3 regions of the Sphingobacterium sp. R2 genome follow, and region 1 is predicted to be linked to each of the others. Evidence: riboswitches for the same ligand, from Rfam matches in the RefSeq annotation. Region 1 holds a riboswitch; each other region holds the start of a gene.
The links. A riboswitch is a leader RNA that binds a small molecule or an ion and turns the genes downstream of it on or off. The one in region 1 is predicted to bind thiamine pyrophosphate.
Positions count from the first base shown of each region.

Region 2: another riboswitch for thiamine pyrophosphate. It lies ahead of thiM (hydroxyethylthiazole kinase); the one in region 1 lies ahead of pnuC (nicotinamide riboside transporter PnuC).
Region 3: another riboswitch for thiamine pyrophosphate. It lies ahead of thiS (sulfur carrier protein ThiS); the one in region 1 lies ahead of pnuC (nicotinamide riboside transporter PnuC).

Region 1 covers NZ_CP142884.1:3,215,643-3,220,062, reverse strand. Annotated here, with positions in the region: gene xerD (site-specific tyrosine recombinase XerD) at 1-286, shown strand, start outside; tRNA gene VXM68_RS13285 (tRNA-Arg) at 492-563, shown strand; gene VXM68_RS13280 (acyl-CoA dehydrogenase) at 967-2,058, opposite strand; gene pnuC (nicotinamide riboside transporter PnuC) at 2,033-2,611, opposite strand; TPP riboswitch at 2,708-2,852, opposite strand; gene VXM68_RS13270 (malate:quinone oxidoreductase) at 2,868-4,367, opposite strand.
Region 2 covers NZ_CP142884.1:4,779,636-4,784,055, forward strand. Annotated here, with positions in the region: gene VXM68_RS20200 (dienelactone hydrolase family protein) at 1-229, shown strand, start outside; gene VXM68_RS20205 (hypothetical protein) at 263-1,513, shown strand; gene VXM68_RS20210 (VanW family protein) at 1,638-2,480, shown strand; TPP riboswitch at 2,544-2,636, shown strand; gene thiM (hydroxyethylthiazole kinase) at 2,719-3,522, shown strand; gene thiE (thiamine phosphate synthase) at 3,512-4,144, shown strand; gene thiD (bifunctional hydroxymethylpyrimidine kinase/phosphomethylpyrimidine kinase) at 4,141-4,420, shown strand, end outside.
Region 3 covers NZ_CP142884.1:4,459,801-4,464,220, forward strand. Annotated here, with positions in the region: gene VXM68_RS18725 (family 78 glycoside hydrolase catalytic domain) at 1-1,436, opposite strand, end outside; TPP riboswitch at 1,628-1,723, shown strand; gene thiS (sulfur carrier protein ThiS) at 1,783-1,989, shown strand; gene thiC (phosphomethylpyrimidine synthase ThiC) at 2,035-3,849, shown strand; gene VXM68_RS18740 (thiamine phosphate synthase) at 3,846-4,420, shown strand, end outside; gene thiE (thiamine phosphate synthase) at 4,409-4,420, shown strand, end outside.

The sequences.
Region 1 (4,420 bases):
GGGAAATGAAGATATTGTATTTCTCAATAGACGAGGAGCTGCATTATCCCGGGTCATGGTTTTTTTGATCATCAAAGAACTTGCCTTAAAAATAGGGTTACAGAAAAACATTAGCCCACATACCTTCCGCCATAGCTTTGCCTCTCATTTAGTGGAAGGCGGGGCCGATCTGCGGGCTGTACAGGACATGCTCGGACATGAAAGTATCACCACTACCGAAATATATACGCATATAGACAAGGAATACCTGCATTCTGTAATCACGCAATACCACCCGCGGTCATAACCAACCTGCTGTCAACTAGCATCATTTTTTGATCCGAAGTATGCACAAATGAATCATTAGCACTGAGTTAAAAAAAAACGAGGAGCGGGTGAAATTTATATGCAAAAAAACGGCGCTAATTATCGCTAAAAATTGCCTGCTAAAAGTTACAATTTTATCGTAAAGATATTTGTTAGATCTAGAAAATAATATATCTTTGCGGGACGTTCCCGTAGTTCAATGGATAGAATTTCAGATTCCGGTTCTGACGATGTGGGTTCGACCCCCGCCGGGAACACAAAAGGAGACATTTCAATGAGATGATCTCCTTTTTTTTACGCTACGAACTCCAGCTCCGTGTTGACGTGGGCACGCGAATATTTTTCAGCAATGTATACGAATCGGTTGGCCATTTCATGGCGAAAAAATAGCTAATATACCAATTAGATAGCAGATATCCAAATACCAATTTACCCCTAGGCACAGCCTTAGAACAATTGTTACCCAGTACTCGTTCAGTGCTTGTTCACTCGTCACTGAATCATCACTGAACAAGCACTGAACAAGCACTGAGCAATCACTGTAAAAACGGGCAAGTTGGTTACTAGCGGTTCTTCTTTTGGCACACCAAAAATTAGCAGCGGAAAATCTGTAGATAACGCAGCATTTGTAACAAAAAATTTTTAAAACAAAGCTATTGTCTATATACTCTTCTGCAACAACTTATGCTGTGAAGCAGTAAAAATATTTCGGAAGATGATATTGATCTCTTGGTCCACGGCAGCCCCCAAAATCCCTGCCTGAGGATAGAGTTTAACGGTATTCGTTAAAATGGAAGAGACAAAATCACGGCTTTGCGTGGCTATTTGCGCATAAATTGTGGCATTATCGATACCATTACTGAGGTTATCCCAAGAATGGTCAGCCAAATGCAAGATAGCATCCTTTCGTATGGTGTAATCCTGTTGAAGCTCATCGAGCATGCCGAAAGCAGCTTTACTCGCTGCCTGTTCCCAATTGGACGCTTTACTTTTTAACACAAACAGTTTTTCAATCAAATCCAGAAATCGCTTATACATCCCGATAAAATTGGCCAGCAAGGTCAACTCAGCAAAAGGCATAAAGGGATATTGATAGCGTAGATCACTGCGTGTGCTTTTCGCCGCATTGATTTCAAAACACTGTTTACCATCAACTAGGACGTCCTGCAGCGAAAAAGAGTGCGAGGCAGTCACCTCTAATCCGAACGTATCCCAGTCATAATGAACCAGCGCATGTTCTCTATCGACAAAAAATGATTTTACAAGTGGATTCCCTTTGTCATCCATTACGGGTTTCCCCCCTTCCTGAATCGTTGCATTCAACGTAAAATGGGTTAAATGTGGAGCCCCAGTAGCGTACTTCCAAAACCCTGTGAGTCGATAATGTTCACCATCGCGCGTTGCTGTGCCCGATGCCTGCCCGCTACCACCGAAACAAACCCGTTCCATTTTAAAGATTTGATCGCCTAGAACGCGATCAATAAAACCGACAAAAAGATTTGCTCCCGAACATAATGTCACTGTCCAGGCCAGTCCGCCGTCCCAATACGCTAAATCAGCCAATACATTCAGACCTTCTGGTACCGTTAAACCTAATCCACCCAGTTCAACGGGAATCCAGATTTTAAACCATTTTCTGCGATAGATTAGTTCCAACTGTTCATCCGACAAAGATTTCTGCTGAATACCTTTTGCCTGACTGTCTTTCAGAATGGCAATATCCGCACTATTGAGTTGCATATCTCTCTTCACGTATTATTTTCCTCCAATTTAAATATCCACTAAATGCCATCACAAATAAAAACAAAGTCAGTCCGGAATAGAGAAACAATCCTTTATGGATCAATAATGGAATGGCCATTAGATTGCTAATATTCAACAGTATCCAATTTTCTATTTTGCGTTTTGCCAACAACCACATTCCTGCCCAAGCGGTGCAGGAAACGGCGGAATCCCATAGTGGAACATCGGAGTCTGTTAAATGCACCAATCCAAAATAGAACAACAAAAAACCAGCGGTGCAGATAAAGCATACTATCCACCAATCTTTCTTTTCACAACGTGTGATCGGCGTAGCAGCGTCACTGCTATATTTCCAATACATCCAGCCGTAAATGCTCATGACTAAATAATACAGGTGCAGCAATATTTCAGCATACAGTTTTGCGTGAAATAATACATATACGGATATCAGTATACCTATAATGCCAAAAATATAATGGATTGATTTATTTTGCCGTGAAAACCAGACTTGCAAAATGCCGAAAGAAACACCTAGCCATTCTGCCACTGTGGCTTGTTGCATCTGTTTTATCAAAGCTTCGATCATGGATTCGGGAGTCATTCGAATTGTTTATTAGTGCGTGCGATCTTATAATAAACCTTCGGGGAGAAAACAGCTGTTTTTATTGAAATTAAATCCCTACGCCAGCATTACCTGGATCAGGTATATAAAAGCGATTGTACAAAGAGGAACAATCGCTTTTATTGGGTATAATCTCAGCCTAGAACGGCAGAAGCCGTTCGAAGCACCCCTCAAGTATATTGTTGGTCGGGCCTGATTAATCGATAGCGATTAATTTCAACGCTTTGTGTGTGCGTATACGTGTTTCTTTACAAAGCTGTGCGTCGTCGTTCAATGATTTCCCGTGTGATGGTATCATCTCACGTAACTTCTTCCTGTATTCATCTGATTTAGCACGTTCAGGGAAACATTTCTTCAGCAAGCTGATCATGATCGCGACAGAGGTAGAAGCGCCAGGAGAAGCACCCAATAACGCGGCAATAGAACCATCTGAACTAGAGACGACCTCTGTTCCAAATTCCAAAATCCCACCTCTCTTTTCATCTTTCTTGATCACCTGAACCCGTTGTCCCGCCTTCTCAATAACCCAGTCCTCCAATTTTGCTGTGGGCATAAATTGTTTCAATGACTCCAGTTTATCTTTCGGAGATTTCATGACTTCTGTGATCAAATACTTGGTCAAGGGCAAATTATCAAGTCCGGCAGATAGCATCGGACGGATATTCGACAACTTGATCGAAGCAGGTAGATCGAAATAAGAACCCTGTTTGAGGAATTTTGTGGAAAAACCCGCATAAGGACCAAATAACAAAGCTTGTTTGCCATCAATATAACGCGTATCTAAGTGCGGTACAGACATCGGTGGAGCGCCCACAGAAGCTTTGCCGTACACTTTGGCGTGATGTGCTTTAATAATCTCATCATTCACACAACGTAGCCATTGGCCTCCTACCGGAAAGCCACCATAGCCTTTTGCTTCTGGTATTCCGGATTTTTCCAACAACAGCAAGGAGTGTCCACCAGCACCAATAAATACAAATTTCGCTTTGATTTCTCTCTTTACTCCTGTTTTTAAATCTTTGACCTCCACTTCCCAACGACCATCATCTTCACGTTCAATGTCAATGACTTCATGGTTTAGCGAAATGGATATATTTTCTTTATTTGCAAGATTAGTGATCAAATCACGTGTCAATGAGCCAAAATTGACATCTGTACCAAGATCCATTTTCGTTGCAGCAATCTTTTCATTTTTATCACGCCCCTCCATCATCAATGGAATCCATGATTTCAGCAACTCAGCATCTTCAGTATACTCCATTCCCTTAAACAAGTTTTGGGTGGTTAACGTTTCCCATCTTGTTTTTAGAAATTTAGCATCTTTTTCACCAAAAACTGCACTTAGGTGTGGAATACTACGGATAAAATTTTCAGGTTGGGTAATGACGCCTTTATCAACGAGGTAGGACCAAAACTGCTTAGATACCTCAAATTGCTCAGCAATTTTCACTGCTTTATCAATCTTTACAGAACCATCTTTCTGTTCGGGTGTATAATTTAGCTCGCATAAGGCAGAGTGACCCGTGCCAGCATTATTCCAAGCGTCTGAACTTTCAGCAGCCACAACATCCAAACGCTCAAGAATTTCAATATTAACGTCTGGGCTTAATTCATTGATTAGAGTACCCAAAGTAGCACTCATAATACCGGCGCCGATTAGAACAACGTCAACTTCTTTATTTGATTTTTTGCTCATGTTTTTGTGATTGATGCAAATTTAATATAGTTTTTGATAAACGTCCAAGTCTT
Region 2 (4,420 bases), 1.6 Mb from region 1:
CAAAACAAAAGTACTCATTGAGCACCCAGCAGCCGATAAAAGTGTATCAAAAGAAGATTACGATGGGTTGGTCAAGGAATTAAATGAAGGAAAAGCAGACTGGCAAATAATTACCTACGCAAATTCTGGACATACGTTTACGAATCCCGAGTCAGCCGAATATAACCCCGTAATGGCTAAACGTGCCTGGGAGCACACCTTATTATTTTTGAAAGAAGTATTAAATTAAATAGAAAAATCAACAACAGCAATATCGACCCAAATGAATTGTAACGCGAAACTGCACATTTATCAGATTATCATTCAGTTGTTGATATTGCTGTTATATAGTCCCAGCGCGGCATCGCAAACAGTAAAATCGCTAACAATAGCTAGCCCAACGCATGCAGTTCTTTTTGTAACCAATGAGTCCGATAAATCAACTGATTTCATCATGCGTCTACACGAAAAAAATGCTGCTGAGATTTTCAAACTAGTGCCTTTTAGCACAACAAAGTTATTGGTCACAAAAACCGATGCAAAAAAACTCACATTCATCGTTAAAAATCACCAATGGACTATCGACGTATTGTCATTGAAGCAACGTCAAGCCATGATCTTGTTTGATGGATTAGCCAAACCCAAGATCATATACGATAGTAATACCTATCTGGCAGCAGCCAAACCGTTATTAAACACCAGCACACAAATTGCATCAACGAAAGCTTCGGCACAATATAATGCCTCACATTTCTTTGACTCAATCGCACAAGTTCAATTTATTCCATCCGGGCAATATGCAGCGGCTATTATCGCAAATCCCGCTCTTCCTCTTTATTACAGTCAGCGTAAGAAGATATGTGACGGCACTTATGTAATGCAGCAGTTTTCGGACGAAAATGCGGTGCAATCCGGTGCAATGATGACGACGGTATATGAAGAAGGCAAAGAGATCACATCGAACAATCTTTCCGGGGGAAATAATTATTACAACAAAAGATGCTATAATCAATTCGGACTTATCGACTCCATACAGTACCTTCAAAATAGTAAATGGAGCAGCAGTACAATTTACCGGTATCTCCCAAATGCCATTGTTTCCTACGATCCTACATTTGAATCGGCGATAATTTATCACTTGAACAGTAAACTTCAGGTTATAAAAAGTGAATCCATTCATTTTGTCTATCAACGGAGAGACTGGACCATTTACAGTTATGATCAACAGAATCGAATTACTGAAGAGATTTCGGGCAGAAATGATCAAAGAGAAAGTCGCGTCCGCTATCAGTATGATAGTCCGGAAACAAGTGACTATTCGCTACGTCAAACCTTCGATCAAAGCGATCGACTGACAGCTGAAATCAAGCGATCCTACCGAGCCAACGAAACGATTGATGAGTTTTATTATGAGGGTGTATTACAACAAAAATCAATTGTAAAAGACCGCGGCAACTGTGCCTTTGAAAATCTAGTATACAACAAGGAGGGACAGTTAACGGCAAAGTACATACAGGTAAGGAAAACCAACTAAACAAACTGAAAAACTGCGCTAAACTCCGGAAATAAGATTCTTGACTTTGATAAAAAATATGCGACAAAATACGGCTAAAAACACATTTCTGCACTAATTTTGATAGCGATACAAAAACGTCAAATTGAGAAAAAGAAAACTGATCAGTCAACGCCATCCCATACTCTACTTTTTTGCGGTATGGGTAAGAAGAGTACAAAGAAAAGTCATCTGGCTAATTGACAACAAAAAATACAGCACAGCTAAATCAGCTGAAAAACTTCCCTTTCGTATTAAGAAGCATCAGTCTGTCTTATTAAAAAAACTGGGCGAAAATAATATGCAATTGCAGATTAACAAAGTTACCAACCTGAAAATTGCAGCTGCACAGATTAATAGCATTCTGATCAGACCGGAGGAAACCTTTTCATTTTGTAAACTCGTTGGACTACCCACTGTAAAAAAAGGATATCTGCCTGGAATGGAGTTATCCTTTGGTGAAGCAAGAGCGGGTATTGGCGGTGGAATCTGTCAAATATCCAACCTCATCCATTGGCTTGTTATCCATAGTCCACTCACCGTCAACGAACGTTATCACCACTCTTTTGACCCTTTTCCGGACGATGGCCGTGTATTGCCATTCGGTAGTGGAGCTACCGTCTTTTATAATTATCGCGATTATCAGTTCACCAACAACACGCCTTACACCTTTCAAATAAACCTCTGGTTTACAGACAAATGTTTAGAGGGTGAATTAAGAATTGATCAAGAACTTGACTTTGCCTATCATGTCTTTGAAAAAGAACATCAATTTCTTAAAATTGACAATCAGTTCTTTCGTAAAAATGAGATTTGGCGCGAGAAGTTTTTAAAATTTCAGGGTGGAAAGATTTTGGAAACCGAACTTTTGACCAAAAATTTTGCCCGGGTTACCTATACCCCTGTTGAATATATTGAAATTAGTGCCGATCAAAATACGGTCGATTAATTCAACAAGCTAAGTGATCGAAAAATGACGGATATGAAAAGTCCACTTTTTTGTTTAAGTTTGGTTTGGCTTTGGGGGTATTCTGTATAGAATTGAGATAGTCCCTTTGAACCTGATTCGGTTTATACCGGCGTAGGGAAAAGCAAAAATCCACTGTACAGCATACTCCTTTACTGCACAGGCTATCGCTCTTCTTCCCGCCAAGGCCATACAGTACATCTTAGCATATGTAAAAGGAATGGAAGATTCAATTATCAATTTATTAGAGCAGCTGAGGGTCGAAAAACCCCTCGTACACAACATCACAAACCTCGTTGTGATGAACAATACTGCCAACGCACTTTTAGCCCTAGGAGCGTCCCCTGTGATGGTACACAGTCCATTAGAAGTACGCGAGGTTGTCGATATTGCACAAGCTCTTGTCATTAATATCGGCACCTTGAGTGAAGCTACTGCCGAAGCTATGCTGGTTGCTACCGAACATGCCAATACCATTGGACGTCCATGGGTACTTGATCCTGTTGGTGCTGGGATATCAGCATTCCGCAATGATTTATTATCCAATCTACTGGATCTCAAACCAACGGTTATTCGTGGAAATGCATCAGAAATCATGACGCTGTACAATTTCAACCAACCGAACACAAAGGGAGTCGACAGCACGACAGCCAGTAAAGATGCCCTCCGATTTGGCCAATTATTACAAGAGCAAACCGGCTCAATTATCTGTATTTCTGGAGAAGTAGACTATATCCTTTCGGAAGAATACCGGGTTGAAGTCTATAATGGTCACCCTTTAATGACGCAAGTTACCGGACTTGGCTGCAGCGCTACTGCACTCATCGGGGCATTTTTAGGTGTTACGGACCACTATTTTGAAGCAGCTGTTGCCGGTGTATCCATTTTGAGCTTAGCGGGAGAACGCGCTGCCCAAACCGCAGCTGGCCCAGGTAGCCTGCAGTTAAATCTCTATGATGAACTCTATCAGCTCAATGCAGAACGTCTAAAATCAACGCTCAAGATCAAACGCTATGCGCATTAATCCGCTGTTTCCCTACCCTTTATATTTAGTCATTTCTGAGCGCGACTGTTATCCTCAAAATTGGCTAAATGTCGCTGAAGAGGCCATTATTGGTGGAGTCGATCTTATACAATTGCGCGAAAAAGCTGACGATCCGGCCACATTTTTGGATAAAGCCATCCGTTTAAAAAAACTGACCGATCATTATGGTATTCCGCTCGTGATCAATGATTCCGTAGCAATCGCTGCCCAAATCGAGGCATGGGGAGTACATGTGGGTCAAAATGATGTGCAGCCGCTCGCAATTCGCGAAAAATATGGCGACAAATTGACTATTGGCTGGTCCATAGAAGACATGCAACAACTGGAAAGTCAACAAATGTGCGCTGTCGACCACCTTGGTGTAAGCCCTATTTTTTCAACGAGAACAAAAGTGGATACGATAACCGAATGGGGAATTTCGGGTTTAAAGCAACTTAGGAATAGGACGGAAAAACCATTGATTGCAATCGGCAGCATGAATTTGCAAACCGCTGAACAGGCTTGGAAAGCAGGTGCAGACTCCATTGCAGTCGTTTCGGCCATCTGCCGAAGCCAAGACCCCAGACAGGCCAGTGCACAACTAAAAGAACTATTAAAATGACAAAAGATAAAAAATACAGGGTCCCTACCGTACTCAGCATTGCGGGGTTCGATGGTAGTGGTGGAGCAGGTATACAGGCAGACACCAAAACGATATCTGCATTAGGCTGTTATGCCATGAATGTATTAACCGCCCTGCCAGTACAGAATACACAAGGTGTAAGAAATATTTATGAAATCCCTACTGCAGCCGTCAGGGATCAATTGGATGCGATTTTTGATGATATCTATCCCGACGCAATCAAAATAGGGATGGTACACAATATTGAACTTGTGA
Region 3 (4,420 bases), 1.2 Mb from region 1:
GGATACCCCATCAAATTCGATAAATAGGCATTGTTGGTCGCTTTCCATAGTTTGTTAATCAATTCAGAGGATGTTTTAAGCTGTCCGATAGGTTGAACATCGCTGTGCATAAAATAGGCAGTTACAGCAGAACTATCCAAAGCTATTGCTATGTTGCTGCTAACCTCGACATAACGAAAGCCTTTATAACCAAATTTAGCCATAAACTCATCATCGCGACCGCTTAAGGTAAGAATGTCCGTCTGAAAGGGCTCCTTTTCCTTATCGCCAAGATAATAAACATCGATATTGGACAGATCAAGACGCCCATCTGCCGACAATCGTTCACCATGCTTGATATGTAGCATAGTCCCTGCAGCTCCTTTGACTTTAATTTTTGTAATTCCAGCCATATTCTGACCCATATCGAAAACATAAGTACGTTGGTCTATCTTTGTCACTGATTTGGGCTTATAGGACTTCACGAGCCGAATCGGTACCATCTGTTGGGAAACGATATGTGCAGATGGCGCATTTCTGTACTGAACAGCCTGCCAAGTTGAATCATCATATTTAGGTTTGTCCCAGCCGGGCATATCAAGTCGAGCATCATAATGCTCACCCGTATAAATATTGTTATAGATAATTGGACCGGTAGCTGTTTTCCACTGCTTATCCGAAACGACCGTCTCCCACGTACCGTCTGTATACTCGATTTTAAGCTCCAAACAGAATATTGGCCGGGCCCGCCACGGTGCTTGATGAAAATTCCAAACCGCCAGTGGCTGGTGATTATACCAGCCATTCCCCAAAACGACGCCAATCGCATTCGCACCTTGTTGTAGTTGTCCGGTAACATCCTCTACCACATACAGTGTTCTTCGATCAAATCGCGTATACATAGGATCAAGACGGTGGTCTCCAATGCGCACGCCATTAATAGAAAGCTCATATAATCCGGCAGCGGCAACATAAGCACGAGCCGATTTTATCCGCTTTTTGATAGTGAATTCAGTCCTAAAATACGGAGCGTTGCGCGCATTGATATCTTTATTGTCACTGATCCATTTTCCTGTCCAAAGATCCTTCCCCATCATTCCAGTCTCGAAAGATGCTATTGCTGAAACGCTGGAAATACCGTCTCGGTCCCATACTTTTACTCTCCAAAAGTATTTTATCCGCGGCTTTAACTCGGTACCATTATAGTGCACCAACATCGCCGAACTTAGCTGCTTTCCACTGTCCCAATGCGCTTTTACCCCATGTAACAATTCAAGGGAATCTTGCGCTAAAAGAATCTGATAAGCTTGCTGTAGGGCGCCCTTTCGCCGGTCTTCAAGGCGCCAGCTTAATCTCGGGTGGGATGCGTCAATGCCTAAAGGATTGACCAGATGTTCGCATGTCAACTTTACAGCCTTGCAGTTATTCTTGGATTGTGCATAGGCAGTACTTGCCATACACAATATTATTATCAATAAAATTCTACGCATTAAAGGATATAATTCTTGGTTACTGTTAAATTGTTTTAGCTGATTAAAAAACTAATATATCAAATATTTCGCAAATCGCGACCTGTACTTTCCTGCTGTATATATGAGGCATTTAAATTAAAATTCTTGCAACTTTCACAAAAATAATACTATCTTCGTTTTAACTTTAGGGGTGTCTGCTTGTGCAGGCTGAGATTTTACCCTTAGAACCTGATCCGGATCATACTGGCGTAGGGAAAAGTGAGCTGTCTAACAGGTGCATTGCTGTACCTTCGTGTAGCCATTCCTAAAGTTTAACCAAAAAAATTAAGGAATGGAACTTACAATAAATCATCAAATTCGATCTTTCGACCCCGCTCCTTCTTCACTTGAGGAACTATTGGTTTTGGAACTATCTGGCAAAACCCAAGGTGTTGCTGCTGCCATCAACAACCATGTTATACCTAAGGACGATTGGGCTAAAACAACACTCAAACCTCACGATCAAATCATCTTAATAACCGCATCGCAAGGCGGATAATGATTAAAAAAAATCACCCTAATCATTCACTTCAATTCAGAAAAAATGACAGCTGAAACAATTACGCAATCCCCTTTTCCCAATTCAAAAAAAATTTTTGTACCTGGAACACTATTTCCTATTCAAGTGGCTATGCGCCAAATTTCTTTAAGTCCAACCAAATTAAGCAATGGACAAGTAGAAATTAATCCCCCTATTACAATCTACGACACCTCTGGTCCATATACCGATGAGAATTTTCAGATCGATATCCGAAAAGGTCTCCCCCGGCTTCGCGAACAATGGATATTGAATCGCCAGGATGTCATACAGCTGGCGGGCATCAGCTCTGAATATGGACAACAACGCCTTTCTGATCCAACGTTGGATGAACTCCGATTTGCCTATAGTCATAAACCAAAAGTAGCCTCTGCCGGGAGTAATGTCACCCAATTACATTATGCAAAGCAAGGTATCATTACGCCTGAAATGGAGTACGTAGCTATCCGCGAAAATCAACATATCGAGCAGCTAGTAGCCAGCACCCCCGGAATGGATCATCAGCATACAGGCCAAAACTTTGGTGCCAGAATCCCTAGAAAAACGATTACTCCCGAGTTTGTCCGCGAAGAGATCGCTGCCGGGAGAGCGATCATTCCCAATAACATCAATCACCCTGAAAGTGAACCCATGATTATCGGGCGCAACTTTCTTGTTAAAATTAATGCCAATATTGGCAATAGCGCTGTAAGTTCAAGTATAGAGGAAGAAGTTGAGAAAGCGGTATGGGCCTGTCGTTGGGGAGCCGACACGATCATGGATCTATCCACCGGTAAAAATATCCATGAAACCCGCGAGTGGATCATCCGCAATTCACCAGTTCCAATCGGTACCGTTCCAATCTATCAGGCATTAGAAAAAGTAAAAGGTGTGGCCGAAGACCTTACTTGGGAGATTTTTAAAGACACTTTGATCGAACAGGCGGAACAAGGTGTTTCATACTTTACTATACACGCCGGTGTATTGCTTCGCTACATTCATCTTACAGCAACACGAGTAACTGGTATCGTCTCAAGGGGTGGTTCTATCATGGCCAAATGGTGTCTTTTTCACCACAAAGAAAACTTTCTCTATACCCATTTTGAGGAGATTTGTGAGATCATGAAACGATATGATGTTGCTTTTTCACTTGGCGATGGTCTCCGTCCAGGAGCTATTGCGGACGCCAACGATGCGGCTCAATTTGCTGAGCTCGAAACACTGGGCGAACTCACCAAGATCGCCTGGAAACACGATGTTCAGGTAATGATAGAGGGCCCCGGCCACGTGCCCATGCAACTGATCAAAGAAAATATGGACAAACAACTGGAATGTTGTAATGAAGCCCCATTTTATACCTTAGGCCCGCTTACTACCGATATCGCTCCGGGGTATGACCATATTACTTCGGCGATTGGAGCTGCAATGATCGGTTGGTACGGTTGTGCCATGCTTTGTTATGTCACCCCAAAAGAACATCTCGGATTACCAAATAAAAAAGATGTTAAAGATGGTGTGATCACGTACAAACTAGCCGCACATGCTGCTGATTTGGCCAAAGGACACCCTGGAGCGCAGTATCGTGACAATGCTTTAAGTAAAGCGAGATTTGAATTTAGATGGGAAGATCAATTCAATCTTTCCCTAGATCCGGATACCGCACGTGAGTATCATGACGAAACCTTGCCTGCAGATGCAGCTAAAGTAGCTCATTTCTGTTCCATGTGTGGCCCCAAATTTTGCTCCATGAAGATTACGCAGGAAATACGGGATAGTGCAGCGCAGGGTATGCTTGAAAAATCGCAAGAATTTATCGCACAGGGTAAAGAACTCTATTTATGATCATTGCACTAACGCCAGAAGAGACCATACATGCTGAAAAAGCGGTTATCCATACCCTTCTTGAGAAGGGGCTCGATATCCTGCACTTACGCAAATATCATTTTACAGATTTACAAATGGCAAGATATGTAGAATCAATAGATCCTGCATATCTTGAAAAGTTAGTTCTTCATTCTCACCCTCACCTATCGACGGAACTCGGGATCTCACGCATTCATCGGAATGAATGGAGCAGACAGCATAGTCCCTCCAATCAGGTGAACACTACAATTATTTGCTCGACATCTGTACATGATATTGCGGCATTCAACAAACTGGATAAATGCTGGACCTATGCTTTTCTAAGTCCGATATTTCCAAGTATTTCAAAAAAAGAATACGGAAGGTATAATGCTCAACTGAATCAGCTTCCAAATCGCGTTAATTTTACTGTTCGTCTGATAGCACTTGGCGGAATAAACCAAGCTAACTGTCTCCTCCCGTTGCAGGAAGGGGCAGAGGGAATAGCCTTGTACGGCGCTTTATGGCAGCATCCCGACCCAATTCAAAATTTCATTGCATGTCAACAAAA